One region of the Pantoea dispersa genome, then DNA from elsewhere that is predicted to be linked to it. Evidence: predicted binding sites of a transcription regulator. Region 1 holds the regulator's gene; each other region holds the start of a gene.

What was found. Region 1 encodes Fur, which represses iron uptake genes when iron is present. Its sites were predicted from a motif close to ATAATAATGAGAACNACTATCAA; they were not measured.
Region 2: exbB (tol-pal system-associated acyl-CoA thioesterase) is a predicted target of Fur. The motif match lies at 1,937-1,959, and genes of this name have one in related genera.
Region 3: K7H94_RS03575 (siderophore-interacting protein) is a predicted target of Fur. The motif match lies at 2,196-2,218, and genes of this name have one in related genera.
Region 4: K7H94_RS19595 (TonB-dependent siderophore receptor) is a predicted target of Fur. The motif match lies at 2,554-2,576, and genes of this name have one in related genera.

What each region holds. Positions count from the first base shown of each region.
Region 1 is NZ_CP082346.1:2,809,642-2,814,564, forward strand. Features, by position in the region: gene seqA (replication initiation negative regulator SeqA) at 1-481, opposite strand, end outside; gene ybfF (esterase) at 730-1,494, shown strand; gene ybfE (LexA regulated protein) at 1,664-1,939, shown strand; gene fldA (flavodoxin FldA) at 2,077-2,607, shown strand; gene fur (ferric iron uptake transcriptional regulator) at 2,960-3,409, shown strand; gene K7H94_RS13145 (hypothetical protein) at 3,471-3,866, opposite strand; gene glnS (glutamine--tRNA ligase) at 4,103-4,923, opposite strand, start outside.
Region 2 is NZ_CP082346.1:560,082-565,004, forward strand. Features, by position in the region: gene K7H94_RS02675 (DedA family protein) at 1-284, opposite strand, end outside; gene metC (cystathionine beta-lyase) at 390-1,580, opposite strand; gene exbB (tol-pal system-associated acyl-CoA thioesterase) at 2,047-2,775, shown strand; gene exbD (TonB system transport protein ExbD) at 2,781-3,203, shown strand; gene K7H94_RS02695 (Ig-like domain-containing protein) at 3,317-4,923, opposite strand, start outside.
Region 3 is NZ_CP082346.1:760,510-765,432, reverse strand. Features, by position in the region: gene K7H94_RS03590 (TonB-dependent receptor domain-containing protein) at 1-95, opposite strand, end outside; gene K7H94_RS03585 (Rdx family protein) at 437-724, shown strand; gene K7H94_RS03580 (PadR family transcriptional regulator) at 730-1,269, opposite strand; gene K7H94_RS03575 (siderophore-interacting protein) at 1,355-2,128, opposite strand; gene dnaJ (molecular chaperone DnaJ) at 2,504-3,640, opposite strand; gene dnaK (molecular chaperone DnaK) at 3,744-4,923, opposite strand, start outside.
Region 4 is NZ_CP082347.1:180,851-185,773, forward strand. Features, by position in the region: gene K7H94_RS19590 (MFS transporter) at 1-273, shown strand, start outside; gene K7H94_RS19595 (TonB-dependent siderophore receptor) at 329-2,509, opposite strand; gene K7H94_RS19600 (ABC transporter substrate-binding protein) at 3,002-3,898, shown strand; gene K7H94_RS19605 (amino acid ABC transporter permease) at 3,895-4,818, shown strand; gene K7H94_RS19610 (amino acid ABC transporter ATP-binding protein) at 4,811-4,923, shown strand, end outside.

The DNA.
Region 1 (4,923 bases):
TGTGTTCCACCATGCTGCATTTACGACCTGTATTGGTATTGGTGATCACCCAGTACGGCGTGCCGGGCACGTGCTTCGGCTTAGTATGGGTGCCATTTTGCAGCAGCGTGTGCTCGTCGCCCGCAAAGTAGACGCGGGTGCGGCCCTGCAGCGAGGCAGTGGCATCAGCAAAGGCTGCCGGATCAAGACGATAAAGGGTTGACAGGATCAGCATGAAGCGATTAACCGCCTTCTTCTGCTCCGCATACTCGTCAGACAGCAGCAGCTCACGCACGGCGCGCACGCGATCCTGAGGTCGCGCTTCGCTGCGTGCAGCCGGTGCTTCTTTTACCGCCGCATTCGCCGCTGGCGCAGCGGATGCGCTCTGGCCGGCAGTGAATTTCAGCATACGGCGCAAAATGTCCGAGGCGCTTTCACCAATGTGCTGCGTGTGGCTGGCAATATAACGGTAGAGTTCTTCGTCAACTTCAATCGTTTTCATCTTTTTCCGTGCGATTCTGGCAAATGGCAGAACCACGCTACTTTGCAAAGGCCTTAACAAAATCCGGTCGTGCAAAATGTGAGCGGGTTCTAACATAAGGATTATAAAGTTAAATCCGCGACAGCCGATAGCGCTGGCATCGTTTACGGGCAAAAGTCGGAATATGCCCTAATGCCTGACCGCCTGGCGCCGGGACAGGTGAATCCATGATACCCTAAGCCCAGGTCTCAACCGAAAGAACTTTAGCCATGATTTTGAACGCCCGTCTGCAAACTGAACAATCTGCCCCTGATGCCCAGCCCATTCTGTTAATTCATGGCCTGTTTGGTAGCCTGGATAACCTCGGCGTACTGGCGCGCGGCGTGCGCGATGCACGACCCACGCTGCAGGTGGATGTCCGTAACCACGGCCTGTCACCGCGCAGCGAAGAGATGCACTACGCTGCGCTGGCGCAGGATATGGTCGATACGCTGAATGCGCACCACATCGAACGGGTTGATGTTATCGGCCACTCAATGGGCGGCAAAATTGCCATGGCGCTGAGCGCCGTTGCGCCCGAACGAATTGGCAAAATGGTGCTGATCGATATCGCGCCGGTGGATTACCAGACGCGACGCCACGATGAGATCTTCGCGGCAATCCGCGCGGTCAGTGCAGCTGGCGTCACGCGCCGCAGCGCTGCGGCCGACGTGATGCGTGAACACGTGCGCGAAGAAGGCGTGATTCAGTTCATTCTGAAATCTTTCCATGAAGGCGAATGGCGCTTTAACGTGCCGGTGTTATGGGACAATTATCCGGTGCTCTCCGGCTGGCAGGAGGTGCCCGCGTGGCCTCATCCGGCGCTGTTTATTCGCGGCGGTGATTCACCCTATCTGGACAATCAGCACCGTGATGCGCTGCTGCGCCAGTTCCCGCAGGCGCAGGCGCACATTATCAGCGGTGCCGGCCACTGGGTGCATGCCGAAAAACCCGATGCCGTACTGCGCGCGGTGCGCCGCTTTTTTAACCTGTAAAAGCAAAAGCTTGCTACGGGCGGTTTAGGGTTGGCGTCGCGCCGGGCGCTGGAGTATGATGTCGCGCTAAAAATTTGCCGCGGATGCTTTTTTCGCCGCGGTCGGGCCGATAAATGTTTAAATCGCGCAGCGCCTTTCCGCCGTTCGCGCCCACGCAGTTTCACAAACCATGGCAAAAGAACAGACAGATCGTACCACGCTCGATCTCTTCGCAGACGAGCGGCGTCCCGGTCGCCCTAAAACCAGTCCGCTGTCGCGTGATGAGCAGCTGCGCATTAATAAGCGCAACCAGCTGAAGCGCGACCGGGTGCGCGGCCTGCGCCGCGTTGAGCTGAAAATGTCCAGCGAAGCGGTCGACGCGCTTAATACGCTGGCCGAGCAGCAGAACATCAGCCGCAGTGAACTGATTGAACAAATGCTGCTGGCGCAGCTCAAACTGGCGTAACGTGCGCAGACCGCACGCTGGAACACAAACTCAGCGCTTTACACATTCCGCGCTTTTCGCCGGTCTGCTATCATTCGCATAACTGTGTCGTCTTCTGACTTACTTTCACAATCAGGATTTAAGAGGTTACTCACTCCATGGCAATCGTAGGCATTTTCTTCGGCAGCGATACCGGCAACACTGAAAACATTGCAAAAATGATCCAGAAACAACTGGGTAAAGATGTCGCCGAAGTGCATGACATTGCTAAGAGCACCAAAGAAGATCTCGAAGCATTCGATATTCTGCTGCTGGGTATTCCGACCTGGTACTACGGTGAAGCCCAGTGCGACTGGGATGACTTCTTCCCGACGCTGGAAGAGATTGATTTCAACGGTAAGCTGGTAGCGCTGTTTGGCTGCGGCGATCAGGAAGATTATGCCGAGTACTTCTGTGACGCGATGGGCACCATTCGCGACATCATTGAGCCAAACGGCGCAGTGATTGTGGGCCACTGGCCAACCGAAGGTTACCACTTCGAAGCCTCTAAAGGTCTGGCAGACGACAAACACTTCCTCGGCCTCGCCATTGATGAAGATCGTCAGCCTGAACTGACTAACGAGCGCGTCGACAAATGGGTTAAGCAGATCTTTGATGAGCTGCAGCTGCAGGCGATCATCGAAGCCTGATGCTTTCCTGTCCGATGTGGGCGCTGGCTCACATCGGGCAATGGAATTACCTATAAAAATAATAGCTACGGTTTTTTAACTTTTTCCCTCAATTCTGTAGAATACCCGCAACGGTCATCTGCTTATTCCTCGGGCATCAGACTGAGACTGCGCGAAAAGGAACATCGATCTGCACGATCCCGCTGAGGCTCACGACATTTCTCCTTACAGCATCCGGGGAATTGTCCGCCGCAGCCGGTTTTCATTTCGCAGGCTGAGCTCTATAATGAGACGCAAATGAGAATGCGCGTTGACCACACATTCAAGGCCTTTGCGCCGTAAGTGACTAGCAAAGTAACAGGACAATATCCGCATGACTGACAACAACTCCGCATTGAAAAAGGCTGGCCTGAAAGTCACGCTGCCCAGACTGAAGATTCTGGAAGTGCTTCAGGGACCCGGACCCGAGTCCCATCATGTCAGTGCGGAAGATTTGTACAAACGCCTGATCGACATGGGCGAAGAGATTGGTCTGGCGACGGTATACCGTGTTCTGAACCAGTTTGACGACGCCGGCATCGTGACGCGTCATAACTTCGAAGGCGGGAAATCCGTGTTCGAACTGACCCAGCAGCATCACCACGATCACCTGATTTGCCTCGACTGCGGCAAAGTGATCGAGTTTAGCGATGAATCTATCGAAACGCGTCAGCGTGAGATTGCAACACGCCACGGTATCAAACTCAGCAACCACAGCCTGTATCTGTACGGCCACTGTGCGCTGGGAGACTGCCGCGAAGACGAGACGCTCCACGATCAGTAATTGAATATGCTATGCAGTATAAAAAAACCGGTGCCAGGCACCGGTTTTTTTATGGCTGTGTTCAGGCGACCAGCGTTTCCTGCAAATAGCGCCAGCGCGGAACCGACGTGCTGCAGTCCAGCACCGCCAGCGAAATGCGGGTCTGGTTGTTGCCGTTGAGCATTTGCAGTTCGTGATACTGAATGGTCACTTCCTGCTGCTGCTGGGAAATGATGGCATGCTCACTGGTGGCGATTCGCATCCCTTCCCGCTGCCCGTGCAGTTTGCGAAACAGGGTTTCAGTGTCATTGAGATCGAGCTGTTTGCCTTGCGGCGTCACCATTTTGAAGTCGGGATGAAAGTGCGACAGCAGCAGATCCATACTGTCATCGCTGCCTTCGGTCTGATTAAAAATACGTTCGATAAGCTGATGTAAAACCACCACGCTATGTTTGGCTTCCAGAGCGAGACTTGTCATTTTTCTTCCTTCGCTAACCCGCACAGCAACATTTAAGAGCGCATAGCCTACCTGAAAATAACGATTTCACACGGGTAAATTAGTTAATTTTATTAAAGTCAGATTAGTCGTAATCGCGCGTAATTACTGTTTTTTGTCTGGTTCAGCATAATCGATTCCCGTTTGCAGATAACGGGCAATAAAAAAGGGCGATTGCTCGCCCTTTGCTGATCATATCGTGCTATCAAGCAGTAAAATTATTCGCCGATTTTTGCCCAGGTATCACGCAGACCCACAGTGCGGTTGAACACCAGTTTCGACGGCTGCGAGTACACGCTGTCAGCGCAGAAGTAACCTTCGCGCTCAAACTGATACGGCGCCAGCGCGCTGGCGGCACGCAGACCCGGCTCAACGAAGCCCTGTTTGATCTCCAGCGAGTTCGGGTTAATGGTGGTGAGGAAATCCTCGGCCGCGCCCGGGTTTGGCACGCTGAACAGACGATCGTACAGGCGGAATTCGGCAGGCAGCGCGTGAATCGCCGACACCCAATGGATAACGCCTTTCACCTTGCGGCCATCGGCCGGATCTTTGCTCAGGGTGTCGACATCGCAGGTAGCGTAGATGCAGGTGATGTTGCCGGCTTCATCTTTCGCCACGCGCTCGGCACGAATGACATAAGCGTTGCGCAGACGAACTTCTTTACCCAGCACCAGACGTTTGTACTGCTTGTTGGCCTCTTCACGGAAGTCGGCGCGATCGATCCACACCTCACGGCTGAACGGCACCTCACGCGTGCCCATCTCCGGCTTGTTCGGATGGTTCGGCATGCTGATGATTTCTTCATGCCCGGCCGGCAGGTTCTCGATCACCACTTTCAGCGGATCCAGCACCGCCATGGCGCGCGGCGCGTTCTCGTTGAGGTCGTCACGAATGCACGACTCCAGCGACGCCATCTCAACAATGTTGTCCTGCTTGGTCACACCGATACGGCGACAGAATTCGCGGATTGACGCCGCGCTATAGCCACGGCGGCGCAGACCGGATACGGTCAGCATGCGCGGATCGTCCCAGCCTTCAA
Region 2 (4,923 bases), 1.8 Mb from region 1:
TTACCAAGCCAGCGCCCCTGCAGATAGCTCAGCCAGCAGCCGAGGCTGGCGGCGGTGGTGAGAATCACCATGGTCGGCACAAAATCCATCACGCCTTTGGCGATCATCGCCCCTGCCAGCAGTAGCAGGCTGTCGCCGGGCAGGAACGAGGCAGGCAGCAAACCGTTTTCCAGGAACAGCGTCAGAAACATCACGCCGTAGACAATCCACACCACATCCGGATTGGCCAGCGCGGCAAAATCCTGATGCCACAGCGCCTGGACAATCTCATGTAAAACACCCATCAGCTATCCCATCGAGTCACAAGGCTTGTATTTTAACCGTCCGGGACGGCGTAATCGTTGATCTCCGCTACGCCGCACCGGATGGTTTAAGTTTGGTTTATCTTTTTACGCATTCAGGCGGGCAAAGCCGGCTTTCAGGTCATCCAGCAGATCGTCAACGTGCTCGAGACCGATATGCAGACGCACCAGCGTGCCGTCAAAATCCACGCCGCCCGCCGGACGAATTGCCGCCAGCTCTTCCGGCTGGTTCGCCAGAATCAGCGATTCAAAGCCGCCCCACGAGTAGGCCATACTGAAATGGTGGAAGCGATCGAGATAATTTGCCAGCTGCGCCGGGGTGAGTTTTTCATGCAGGATGAATGAGAACAGCCCGCTGCTGCCGCTGAAGTCGCGCCGCCAGAACTCGTGGCCTTTGCACTGCGCCAGCGCCGGATGGTTGACGCGCGCCACTTCCGGCTGCGCCGCCAGCCACTCGGCCACGCGCAGGCCGCTCTCTTCGTGCTGACGCAGACGCGTAGCCAGCGTGCGCAGGCCGCGGCTGGCCATGTACGCGGTGTCTGCATCCACCATCTGGCCCATCAGGTAGGAGTTTTCGCGCAGCTGCGCCCAGCAGCGTTCGTTGGCCACCGCAGTGCCGATCATCGCATCGCTGTGGCCGATGATGTATTTAGTGCCGGCCTGGATAGAAATGTCGATACCATGCTCCAGCGCGTTAAACAGCACGCCCGCCGCCCAGGTATTATCAATCATGATCACCGCGTCTGGTGCTTTGGCGCGCACCGCCGCGACAATCGCCGGAATATCCTGCACTTCCATGGTGATGGAAGCCGGTGATTCGAGGAACACCACGCGGGTATTCGGCTGCACCAGCTCGCCGATTTCACTGCCGATGCAGTGATCGAACCAGGTGGTGGTGACGTCAAGCTTCGCGAGAATTTTGGTGCAGAAATCCTGGGTGGGTTCGTACACCGCGCCGCTGACCAGAATGTGATCGCCGCTGGTGACAAACGCGAGGATGGCATTGGCGACCGCGGCCGCACCGCACGGATAGAGCACGCAGCCGGCGCCGCCTTCCAGTTCGGTCATCGCATCCTGGAAGGAAAAATGGGTGAGGGTGCCGCGCCGGCCATAAAACAGTTCACCGCTGGCGCGTCCGGCGGTGGCGCGTTGTTTGTCCGCGACGGAGTCAAAAACCAGTGAGGATGCGCGCTGAATGACGCTGTTAACCGAGCCCTGAGTGTAACGTTTGCTGCGTCCCGCGGTGACAAGCCGGGTATCAATTTTTTTCGTTGCCATCACTGCCTTTCCTGACACGTCTCACAAAGCATCCAACTTACCACGAATCGCGGCGCGGGGTTGAGCCCGTTTGCCGAATATCAGAGTGACGCCAGCACAATCGCGGAAAGAGGCTGGTTGTGGCTTTTATTACGCGGCGGAAAAGCAAAGCGCAATAAATTGCGCCGCTACGACCCGTGCGGGATGTTCGTCCGCGCCAGTTGCACCATTCCGCAACCCGCACCCAACCGTAGCGGCGCGATTCATCGCGCAACCGTGCATGCTGCTCTATTTCGTAAACCGCACCCAACCGTAGCGGCGTGATTTATCGCGCTAAACATTGCGCCGTATCAATTCAGCGGGTTACAGCTTTGTAAATAGTAATGAGAACCACTATCACTTCGGTCGGTTTTTTTGCTATGATCCGCGCTTCAATCGTGAACGGTGCAACAGAAGTCGGAGACGCAGCGTGGTAGCCAGTGACTTGATGCAAACGGACCTTTCCGTTTGGGGCATGTATCAGCATGCCGATATCGTGGTAAAAATTGTGATGATCGGCCTGTTGCTGGCCTCGGTCGTTACCTGGGCGATTTTCTTTGGCAAATACGCGGAGCTGAGCGGGGCGAAACGTCGCCTGAAGCGTGAACAGCTGGCGCTGGGCGAAGCGCGCTCACTGAATGACGCGTATCGCGCTGCCGAAAACTTCAAAGCCAACAGCCACAGTGCCGTGCTGCTCGCCGACACGCGTAACGAACTGGAACTCTCCGCCGGCAGCGAAGACCTCGACGGCATCAAAGAGCGCACCAGCTTCCGCCTTGAGCGTCGCGTCGCGGGTTTCAGCCGCCACGCCGGTCGCGGTAACGGCTTCCTCGCCACCATCGGTTCCGTCGCGCCGTTTATCGGTCTGTTCGGCACCGTGTGGGGCATCATGAACAGCTTTATCGGTATCGCTAAAACCCAGACCACCAACCTCGCGGTGGTGGCACCGGGCATCGCGGAAGCGCTGCTGGCGACGGCGATTGGCCTGGTGGCGGCAATTCCGGCGGTGGTGATCTATAACGTCTTTGCCCGCATGATTGCCAGCTACAAAGCTTCGCTCGGCGACGTGGCGGCGCAGTTGCTGCTGCTGCAGAGCCGCGATCTGGACCTCGGCAATGTCGATACCGCAAAAGAAGTTAACCGTCCGGCGGCGGCCCAGAAACTGCGCGTAGGGTAAGTATTATGGCGATGCGTTTAAACGATGATGCGGTCGGCGATGGCGAAATGCACGAAATCAACGTGACGCCGTTTATCGACGTCATGCTGGTGCTGCTGATCATCTTCATGGTCGCCGCGCCGCTCGCCACGGTGGATGTGCGCGTCAATCTGCCTGCCTCGACCAGCGCGCCGCAGCCGCGTCCGGAGAAGCCGGTTTATCTGTCGATCAAAGCGGATAAGCAGATTTACATCGGTAACGATGCGGTGACCAAAGAGACGCTGGTGAACGCGCTCACCGCGCAAACCGAAGGCAACAAAGAGACCACCATCTTCTTCCAGGCGGATAAGTCAGTGGATTATGAAACGCTGATGTCGGTGATGGATCAGCTGCGTGAAGCGGGTTATCTGAAGATTGGTTTGATGGGCATGGAGACGGTGAAGAAATAGTTTCACCGGCGTAAACCCAGCCAGCTTATCTGTAAGGTCGTCAATTATGACGACCTTTTTTATTGCGGCGGCCGGAGCAGGCCGCCATGTCAGGATGCGGTGCCGAACCGCGGTTAAACCAGATTCACCGTTACGCCGTCCTGTACCAGCAGTTCCGCGTCGCCGTGGCTGAACACGTGATACTGGTTCCCGGCGATGGTCACGGTGCCGGTTTGCTCGGTCCATCCCTTCTGCTCGCTGCCTTCAGGCAGGATATCTTCCAGACGTACGGTGTAGCCCTGATTGCCGTTGACCATCAGCTGGGTTTTGCCGTCGTCGATGAAGAGATCCTTCTGGCCTTTGGATAGGATATCTTCCAGGGAGAAATCTTTGAGAATGTCTTTAGTATTTAAATCGTACGATGAGGATATGTTGTTATCAATATTATCAACTGTAGCCACTTCACTATTCCATTGGAAATTATCAAACAAATAATTGCTTATTCCGGTCAGCTCGATTACTACCTTGCTTATGAGTTTATCTTCAAATGAAAATTCCTCGTGATATCGTATTCTTTTTTCATTCTTTGAGTATATTGTCTGCAAGTCGATTTGACGGCCTTCCGGATCATAGAAAGAAAGAGTCATGGATTGGCCGGAAAATCCAGCGACATAATCAAAAGAAAATGTTTTTGATGGTGGAATGGTGAATTCGCTCTTACCATTGGACCCTATGGCCAATGAAATGCCGTCTAGAAGTGAATAGCTTTCGAAGTAAGCACCGCCGGTATGTGAAAAGGTAAATCCATTATCGAATTCATAGGTTTTGTTCTTGGTGAAAGATTTACCCGTTGAACCGACTCTGGTGGGAAGATATTCATTCAAGTAAGCTGGGATATATTCAAAGTTACATCCGGAAGTATTATATTCTCTGCTTTCAATATTGATAATGAAATCACCACTCTTTCCACTACCTCCCTGAGTTTTGGATGAAAACTTCCAGGTTCCGATCTCTAGCTGACCTGGCGCATAAGACCAGTTTCCTTTGTAATCGGCCTGGACCGACGCGGTATGCGTCACATTCTTATCCGTAAATTCAATAATAACGATGCTGTTAGCTTCAGCCTTTCCTGACAGGGTGGGGGTGGTATCGTCGGTGAAACCGCCATTTTTAATCACGCCATGATAAAGACCGGCATCGTCCCAGGCTGAATGAATTTCCGGAACGATGCTGCCTGATGCCGCAATGGTCAGTTCAAACGGTTTGCCGCTGCTATCGCGCGTGGCTGAGGAGTCCGCCTGAAATTCATATTTGCCGGAGATGAGACGAGGCGCTTCATATTGCCAGCGGCCATCTGCACCCGCGATAACGCTGCCCAGTAACTGCCAGGTGCCCAGCGTATTACGATTGTGAATGTAAACGACGCTGTTCGACTCCGCGCGGCCATGCAGATCTAACGTCTGGTCATCCGTGATGGCCCCATTGCCAAGCATTCCGGTGAATAAACCAAAATCGTCCCAGGCATGGGTAATTTCTGTCTGCGCTGACGCGGAGAGATTAATATCCAGCGCAAATTCGTCACTCCAGCCGCTGCCCGCGTTGGCGCGGAACTCCCAGTTACCGGCACCCAGCGCCGGATTTGGCGTCCAGCTCCAGTGGGTGCCGTCCATCACTGCGTTGCCGCCGTCGACCCACTCGCCCCGTGCATTGCGGTACTGGATGCGCACCGTACTGCCTTCTG
Region 3 (4,923 bases), 2.0 Mb from region 1:
CTGGCGGCATAGCTGCAGGCTGCGTGAATGGCTGAAGCAAGAACAGCGACTTTACACAGACGCTGCTGAACAGTTCCCTGAAGGTTGAAAGACATGCGCGAAATACCTGGTTAATTGTTAGTATTCGCTCACTTATTTGCTGCCAGAAAACCACGGCTTTATGCTAAAAACCGTGAAACAGCGCGTCACGCTGGCCAGATAATGTTATCGATCCCGGCACCTGTGGCACAGTGTCATGCGCGCTTCAGTGCACAGCTGCCGTGTAAAACTGGCCGCGGTGCCGCAGGGATGCCTGTGGGATTTATAGAGAGTAAATGATGGCGAAAACAATTTAATGCAATTGCTAATCATTATCAATATCATTTGCATCAGGATGTATCTTTGTGCGCACAATTTGTTAACCCATGATTAATCAGGCACTAACAGGAGGGATAGGATGGCAGATAAACCGGCAGTAACCATTCACTACTGTACCCAATGTAACTGGCTGCTGCGTTCGGCGTGGATGGCGCAGGAGCTGCTGCATACCTTTGCCGGCGATCTCAGCGCGGTCACGCTCCAGCCCGGCAGCGGCGGCGTGTTCGAGATCAGCATTGATGGTCAGGTAATTTGGGAACGCAAACAGGAAGGCGGCTTTCCCGATGCGGCAGCACTGAAGCAGCGGGTGCGCGATGTCTGCTGGCCGGATCGCGAACTGGGGCACGTGGACAAGAAGAAACCGTAACGCGCTTAGCTGTTGGCGATCTTCTCTGCCGCGTCCTGCAGCGCCGCCACGACAATCTCCACCGTGGCCGGTGAAATCTGCTCCTGCGACAGCCGGTGATTGAGCGTATAGCGAAGCGTATGGATCGCCTGCTCTACCTGCGGAATGCTGCGGTTGTTGACCAGGATCGCCAGCGAAGTGAGCCGCCCGATAATCACCGCCACGTTTTCGCCATTTTCCGCCAGCAGCGCGCGGCCCGCATCGTTGAGCGCGTAGGCTTTGCGCGTGGCCTGGGCATCCACCACGCGAATGGCGTCCATCTCTTCCAGCAGCGTCAGGTTGGGATAAATAATGCCGGGGCTGGGGGAATATTCGCCTTTCGACAACTCTTCCACCGATTTGATCAGCTCATAACCGTGCGCCGCGCCGCTGGCCAGAAAGTGCAGCATCAGCAGGCGAATATCACTGGCATCCAGCATCCTTTCGCGCCGCTTTCTGCGTGCGCCGGCACAGCTGGCACGCTGTGCCGCATCGGCGTGCTCTGGAACATCCCGCTGCTGTTTCATCGCCTTCCCGGGGTCAGTTGAGGGAGGTTGATAGTAGTCTGGTGCCTGGTAAAATTCAACACAGGCGGCAGCGGGCGGGCGCCGGTTATTTCCGATGCCAGTAAGCGACGGCGCGCACCAGGTCGCTGTGCGCCGCGCGCTGCTGAGTAAAGTAATCGCTCAGCTGTTTCACCGCAGCGCCTTCGCCGGTCAGCCAGATGAAGTAGTCATCAGCAGGCAGCACAATCGGGTCCAGCAGCGGCGTCAGCGCCTCAGCCTGCATCTTGCCGCTGCCGAGCCAGCTCACCGTGACATCCGGCAGGTCGCCAAGATACGCGCGGCCGACTGGCTCATCAACACAGGCCAGCAGATGAATCTGCTGTGCCTGCATTTCCTGATAGCGGCGCTTAAACGCCGGCAGACCGGTCTCATCACACACATAAATCTGACAGGCATAATCCACCGGCACGACGCATGAGCCGCGGGGGCCGCCCATCGCAATGCGATCGCCCGGCTGAGCGGCACTCGCCCAGCTGCTGGCGACGCCGCCGTCGTGGATGTAAAAATCCAGCGTCAGCGAATCGCTGCCGTTAAAGGCCAGCGGCGTATAGTCGCGCGCCGCCGGACGCACGCCGTCAGGCCAGACGATGCCTTCGTCGGTCATGTGTGGCAGCGCCAGCGCACCGCCCGGCGTATCCGGGAAAAACACTTTGATGTGGTCGTCAAAAGAGGGCGAGTGAAAACCCGCCAGATCGCTGCCGCTAAAGACGATGCGCCAGAAGGCATCGGCCACCCGCGTTTTGCTGGCGACGGTGATGTGACGGAAGCGTAATTCATTGCGCACGCGTTGTGGAGCGCGGTGGTGAGTCGGGTTTGGCAACGTTTCTCTCCCTGCAGCGACGGTCCCGCGCTACTGCGCTACCGCACACCGCTGATGGTGCATGTTATCGAAAATCATTCTCATTAAACGCCTTGCAAGATACCTATGATATATTTTCGGCGCAATGCCGAAAAATGCTATTGGCAAAACGGAACCGGTTTTTGCAAGGTGAGGACGCGTTTTTTGGCGGGGATTTTCACGGCTTGAGGTCGCCATAAATGGCGCCCCTACAGCGTGTCCGCGTATTTTTGAAAGGTAACGGCTGTCGGGGATGTGAATGACGAAAAACAATGCCGTTGAATATCTGCACGGCAGAACTGCGCATAAAAAAAAGCGGAGAGTCGCCTCTCCGCTTGTTACTGTCTGCGCACCCGATTAGCGGGTCAGATCGTCAAAGAACTTCTTTACGCCGTCGAAGAAGCTTTTCGAACGCGGGCTGTTTTTCTCGCCGGTAGGTCCGCCGAAGCTCTCTTCCAGCTCGCGCAGCAGCGCTTTTTGCTTGTCGTTGAGGCTGACCGGGGTTTCCACCACCACGCGACACAGCAGATCGCCGACCGCACCGCCGCGCACCGACTTCACGCCTTTGCCGCGCATGCGGAACAGCTTGCCGGTCTGGGTTTCTGCCGGCACTTTCAGCTTCACGCGACCGTCAAGCGTCGGCACTTCAATCTCACCGCCCAGCGCTGCCATGGCAAAGTTGATCGGTACTTCGCAGTACAGGTTGTTATCTTCACGCTCAAAGATCGGGTGTTTCTTCACCGAAACCTGCACGTACAGATCGCCAGCCGGTGCGCCATGCTCACCCGCTTCACCTTCTCCGCTGAGGCGGATACGGTCGCCGGTATCGACGCCCGCCGGGATTTTCACCGACAGCGTTTTCTGGCGCTCAACGCGGCCGTGGCCGTGACAGGCGTTGCACGGATCTTTAATCACCGAGCCGCGACCGTGACAGGTCGGACAGGCTTGCTGCACGGTAAAGAAACCCTGACGCATCTGTACCTGGCCCGCACCGTGACAGGTCGGACAGGTCTGCGGCTGGGTGCCCGCTTTGGCGCCGCTGCCGTGGCAGACATCACACTCTTCCAGCGTTGGAATGCGGATCTCTTTGGTCACGCCGCGTACCGCTTCTTCCAGCGTCAGTTCCATGTTGTAGCGTAAATCGGCGCCGCGTGAGGCGCGCTGACGGCGACCACCACCAAAGATATCGCCGAACACGTCGCCAAAGATATCGCTGAAGTCGGCACCGCCGCCACCAAAGCCGCCGCCGAAGCCGCCACCACCGCCCTGCTCAAACGCCGCATGACCGTACTGATCGTAAGCTGCACGCTTCTGCGCATCGGTGAGGATTTCGTAGGCTTCCTTGACCTCTTTGAATTTCGTCTCGGCCTCTTTATCGCCCGGATTACGGTCCGGGTGATACTTCATCGCCAGGCGCTTATAGGCCTTTTTGATTTCGCGCTCATCGGCGGATTTTGAGACGCCTAAGATCTCGTAAAAATCACTCTTAGCCATTTTTCTCTGCCCTTAACATGATCGCACGGGCGTGGAGAGATCTCCGACGCCCGTGCTGGTTTCAACGGCTGTCAGGCCAGCCGTCGCGCCCGGTCAGGGGCAATTATTTTTTATCTTTCACTTCTTCGAATTCAGCGTCGACAACGTCGTCATCTTTCTTCGCCGAAGCGTCGCCGGCATCCGCTGCGCCGGCCTGAGCCTGTTGCTGCGCCAGTTCCATCAGTTTGCTGGACACTTCCATCAGCGCCTGCATTTTGGCTTCGATTTCTGCTTTATCTTCGCCTTTCAGCGCGGTGTTCAGCTCGTTCAGGGCAGACTCGATCGGTGCTTTGTCTTCCGCTGACAGTTTGTCACCGGCTTCGTCCAGCTGCTTACGCGTGCTGTGCGCAATCTGGTCACCCTGGTTACGCGTCTGCACCAGCTCTTCGAATTTACGGTCTGACTCGGCGTTAGCTTCCGCGTCACGAACCATTTTTTCGATCTCTTCCTCGTTCAGGCCAGAAGAAGCTTTGATGGTGATCTTCTGCTCTTTACCGCTGTTTTTGTCCTTCGCAGACACGTGCAGAATACCGTCAGCATCGATGTCGAAGGTCACTTCGATCTGTGGCATACCGCGCGGCGCAGGCTGAATACCGTCGAGGTTAAACTGGCCCAGCGATTTGTTATCCGCTGAACGCTTACGCTCACCCTGCAGCACGTGAATGGTCACGGCAGACTGGTTGTCTTCAGCAGTCGAGAACACCTGGCTGTGCTTGGTTGGGATCGTGGTGTTCTTGCTGATCAGCGACGTCATCACGCCACCCATGGTTTCGATACCCAGCGACAGCGGGGTCACGTCCAGCAGCAGAACGTCTTTTACTTCACCAGCCAGCACGCCGCCCTGTACCGCAGCACCCACAGCGACCGCTTCGTCCGGGTTCACGTCTTTACGTGGCTCTTTACCGAAGAACTCCGCCACTTTCGCCTGCACCATTGGCATACGCGTCTGACCACCGACCAGGATCACGTCGTTGATGTCAGAAACCGACAGGCCAGCGTCGTTCAGCGCCACTTTCAGCGGCTCAATTGAACGGGTAACCAGATCTTCTACCAGTGATTCCAGCTTCGCGCGGGTCACTTTGATGTTCAGGTGCTTAGGACCAGTCGCATCCGCCGTGATGTACGGCAGGTTAACATCGGTCTGCTGCGCAGAAGAGAGCTCAATTTTCGCTTTCTCTGCCGCTTCTTTCAGGCGCTGCATCGCCAGCGGATCGTTGTGCAGATCGATGCCTTGATCTTTCTTG
Region 4 (4,923 bases), on a different replicon from region 1:
CCCGCCTGGGCCGGGATGATTGCCGGTATCGCCAGCTCCACCTTGCAACTGAGCACGGCGCTGAGCGTGGCCATTATCGGCGGGATCTTTTATGCCGTGCTGGGCACGGGCAAGGGGCCAGGAGAGATTACCCATGCCTTCATCGTGGCGATAGTGTGTATGTCGATTTGTCTGGCGGCCGGCGCGCTGCTGAGCATCCGGCTAGCGCGCAGGCCTGCCGCACAGACGGCGGTGCTTAAAACACGCGGGAGTTCCAACGCGTTGCGGGACTGATGGCTGAAGACTGGGGGTGATCACCCCCAGCACCTTACCTGATGGCGTCCATTCCTCAGAACGACATCGTGACACCGGCGTACCAGGCGCGGCCCGGTTCGTTATAGGTCGATGCCCCGGCATTTTCGCGATAAACGCGCTTGTCAAACAGGTTGTTGATACCGGCGTTGGCGCTCAGGTTTTTAGTGATGTCGTAGTTGAGGTTCAGTCCGACAATGGAATACGGGCTGATTTCACGCTGCGACAGTCCACGGCTGGCCTCGAGGCTGGTTTCCGCATACTGACGTGGCTTCTGCCGCCCGTATTGCGTCCAGTTGATGTTGGCGCTGAGCGCCTCGGTCGCCTGCCATTCCAGCTGCGAATTGATGGTGAATTCCGGAATTACCGTCAGCGGGTTGCCGGTTTTTTTGCTCTCCGAGCGGAACATATAGGTGGCATTGGTGCGCCACTCCAGCGTGTCGGCGATCAGCGGGATGCTCAGATTGCCTTCCAGCCCTTCGACGATCGCTTTGCCGCCGTTTTCCCAGCGCAGCAGGTTATACGAGCCGGTTGAAGCCACCGGCGTGGTGCCGGAGATGATTTTGTTTTTGTAATCATTGCGGAACCAGGTGATGCCCGCGACATAGCCCTGATTACTGAACTCAATGCCCACTTCTTTATTCACACTGATCTCGGGATCAAGGTCTTTGCTGCCCAGCAGGTAACAGCGTGACAGGCCAATCGGACAACCGTTGCCGCGCGTCGACAGAATATAGCCCTCAGTGGACTGATACAGGTTTGGCGCTTTAAAGGCGCGCGCAATACCGGCTTTCAGCGTGAAGTAATCACCGAGGCCCTGCGACAGGTTGAGGCTCGGGCTCCAGTTAGCGCCAAACTGATTGTGATAGTCAAAGCGCAGGCCGGGAATCACTTCGGTGGAGTCGGTGGCGGCGATGTTGTCTTCGAAATAGAGCGAGCTGATGGTGGCGCTGTTTTTACTGTCACGCTGCGAACCGTCGCTGGAAACGCCGCCGAAATCGACGCCCGGTGCGCTGGTAGCCTGTACCGAGGCCGGATCGTTAAGCTCATCGCGATTCCACTCAGCACCCAGCGTAACCGTTTGATCGACCAGCAGCTGCAGCGGGAAATTGATCTCGCCGCCGGCGCGATAGCTCTCCAGCCGGCTGGTAGCGTACGTATCGCTGTTGATCATCCCTTCGGTGCTGCCGCCGGAGCCTTCTTTCAGGCGGGTGTTGTTGGTTTTCTCATAGCTAAAGTTAAGCTTAGAGGTGCCCCAGTCCCAGATGCCGTTGTGCACCACTCCGTAGTTCTGGCGATACAGGCGGTTGGTTTCGCTGCCGTACAGCGCTTCAACCAGTCCGCTGGCGCTGGCATTGCTGTTGCTGTTTTGCGTGTCGCCGGCATAAATATTGCCCTGGCGACTGTAGCCATAGCTGAAATCGACAATCTGCGTCGGGGTGATTTTCCACGACAGCACGCCGTTGATGTCTTTGTTACGCACCCCTTCGCGTCCGGCGGCATAAGCGCCATTTTGCGCGGTATTGATGTCGAAGGCGTCGGCATCCGTTTTGTTCAGGTTGCCGTACAGCCGCATGGTGAGCGCCTCTCCGGCCAGCGGACCGCTGAGGTTGAAGTTCGCGCGGCGGGTGGCGCCTTCCTTGTCATCTTCTGGCTGGTTAGTGAACAGCGACAGCGAACCGTGCCAGTCATTGGTCGGGCGTTTGGTAATAATGTTGACCACACCGCCGGCGGCACCGGAGCCATAACGGGCAGCGGCCGGACCGCGTATCACCTCAATGCGTTCCACCATTTCCGGCGGTACCCAGTTGGTATCCCCGCGTGAGTCGCGCTCACCGCGCCAGCTGTAACGCACCGAGTTACGGGAGGTGACCGGCACGCCATCGATCAGCACCAAAGTGTTTTCCGGGCCCATGCCGCGAATGTCGATCTGACGGTTGTTACCGCGGCTGCCGCTGGCGCCGTTACCGGTGAGGTTAACGCCGGGCATTTTGCGGATGATGTCCGCGAGGTCGTTAACGGGCGGACTTTTTTTGATGTCTTCAGCGGTAATGGTGGAGACTCCCGGCTGCTGCTTCAGCTCCTGCTCTGCCGTCACAATCATCGACTCATCGTCGGCCAGCTTCTCCGTGGGTTCAGCGGCAAACACCGGTGAGGTTAACAGGCCCGCCAGGCACAGTGCGACCGGACGCTTTTTGCCACATACAGTTACATTCACTTATATCATCTCCCTGATGCGTTAACATTTGTAAGCAAATGCGCATGATAATGAGAATGGTTTGCATTGTATATTGGTGTGCAACTTCTTTACATTCCTGCGTAAATCGCCTCACCGTGCCGTTTTTTTGTCAGTTTTTGTCAAGAGGGCAACATAGTGGCTTAGACAGGAACGTTATGGCTAATAAGCAAATCATCCAGCGTGGCAGGATAAGCAGGTGCCTGATTTGCGGTAACAATCTGATTTTTGCGCGACTACAGGGCCGCGTTCAGGCCAGCAAAGAACCCTATTGCCGGATTTCGGCAATAGATATCTGTTTTTCGCATTTGTGATCGCTGCCTATCTTCCAGAGAATGGCTACGGGACGTTTAGAGGATGACAATCCTTTGCGCCGCGCGGCTTTACGCGACATGGGCAAAGGGAAAAATACATCGCTACCTCGACGCCTTTTCCCTGCCGGGAAACATTTTAAATATCAGGAGAAAGGTTCCAGTGAAATTCGCAAAAGGTATCACCCTTTTCGCACTCGCTCTCAGTGCGCACACCGCGTTTGCCGCCGAACAATCCGTCCCAACCGACAGCTCACTGCATGTTCAGGCTGATGCCGCGCTGAAAAGCCTGGTGCCCGCCGACGTGGCGAAGCGCGGCTATATTGTGGCAGGAACCAACCCCAACACGCCGCCCACCACCTTCTATAAAGAAGACAATAAAACGCTGGCCGGCCGTGAAATTGACATCATGAACGCGGTCGGTGAGCGTCTCGGCATTCAGGTGCAGTGGCGTGACACCGGCGGCTTCGACAACATCATTCCGGGACTGAAAACCGGCCGCTACGATGTGGCCTTGTCCAACATCAACGCCACGCCGGCGCGCGCCAAAATTATCGACTTCGTGAGTTACTACGACGCCAGCCGTCTCGGCATTATTTCGCGGAAAGACGCCAACGTCGCGCCGTTCAAAACCCTCGACGAGGTGTGCGGTAAAGAAGTCGGCGCCGGTTCCGGCACCACTCAGGTGACCCGTCTGGAAGAGGCCAGCAAAGCCTGTGAAGCGGCCGGGAAAAAACCGATTAAAGTGTCAGTGTTCCCGGATCGCCCGGCGGGTGTTCAGGCCGTGGTCAGCGGGCGTGTGCCGATGTTCCTCGGTCCGTACGAAGGCCTGTTGTGGCAGGTGAAAGTGATCAAACCGCTGACCATGAGCGGCGAAATCACCGTGCATGATGCGCCGGTATCGGTCGCCTTCCCGAAAGATTCCGCGCTTGAACCTGCCGTACAGGCAGCGCTGAACTCGCTGATTAAAGATGGCAGCTACCAGAAGATCCTGGATAACTGGGGCATCGGCTTTGGCGCGGTTAAAGAGTCAAAACGTAATCAGGATATCTTTCAATGAGTGACTTTCACGACCACACCGACGATCTGAAAATCGTCGGTAAACGCTACTACGGACGCTGGCTCAGTGCGCTGGTGGTGCTGTTGTGCGTGGTGGCGATGGCGCATTCGATGATCAACAATCCGCGCTTCGAATGGGGCGTGATTGCGGAAAACTTCACCGGCGAGTCAATCCTGCAGGGCGTGCTGATGACGCTGCAGCTGACAGCGATTTCGGTGGTGCTGGGCTTCGCCTTTGGCACGGTGCTGGCGCTGATGCGCCTGTCATCCAACCCGGTGCTGGTCGGCGTCAGCTGGTTCTATACCTGGTTTTTCCGCGGCGTGCCGATGCTGGTACAGCTGTTCCTGTGGTACAACATCGCGGCGCTGTACCCGACCATTTCGCTGTCGCTGCCGGGTCTGGGTGAGATCTGGAGTACCCAGTCTAATGCGCTGGTCAGCCCGTTCAGCGCGGCGGTGATCGCGCTGGTAATGCATCAGTCTGCCTATGCGGCGGAGATCGTGCGCGCCGGGATTCAGAGCGTTGGCAACGGCCAGCTGGAAGCCGCCCGTGCACTGGGTTACCGTCCGGCGCAGATTTTCCGTCATACCGTACTGCCGCAGGCGATGCGCGCCATCATGCCGCCGGCGGGTAACGAAATCATCGGCCAGCTGAAAACCACGGCGGTGGTATCGGTGATCTCCCTGCAGGATGTGCTGTTTTCGGCGCAGATCATCTATCAGCGCACCTATGAAGTGATCCCGCTGCTGCTGGTGGCAACGCTGTGGTATCTGCTGATGACCTCGGTACTGTCGGTTGGTCAGTTCTATGTCGAGCGCTACTTTGGCCGTGGCGTCACGCGCCGCGAAAAGCGCAGTTTACTCAAGTCGCTGCCCGGTTTCTCCGCGCCTAAAGCCGAAAGGAGCGTAAGCAATGGCTGAAGCGATCGCCTTACGTAAGGTGACCAAACGTTTTTCCGGCGTCACCATTCTGGATGAAGTTAATCTTGATATCCCGGCTGGCTCGGTGACGGTGATCCTCGGACC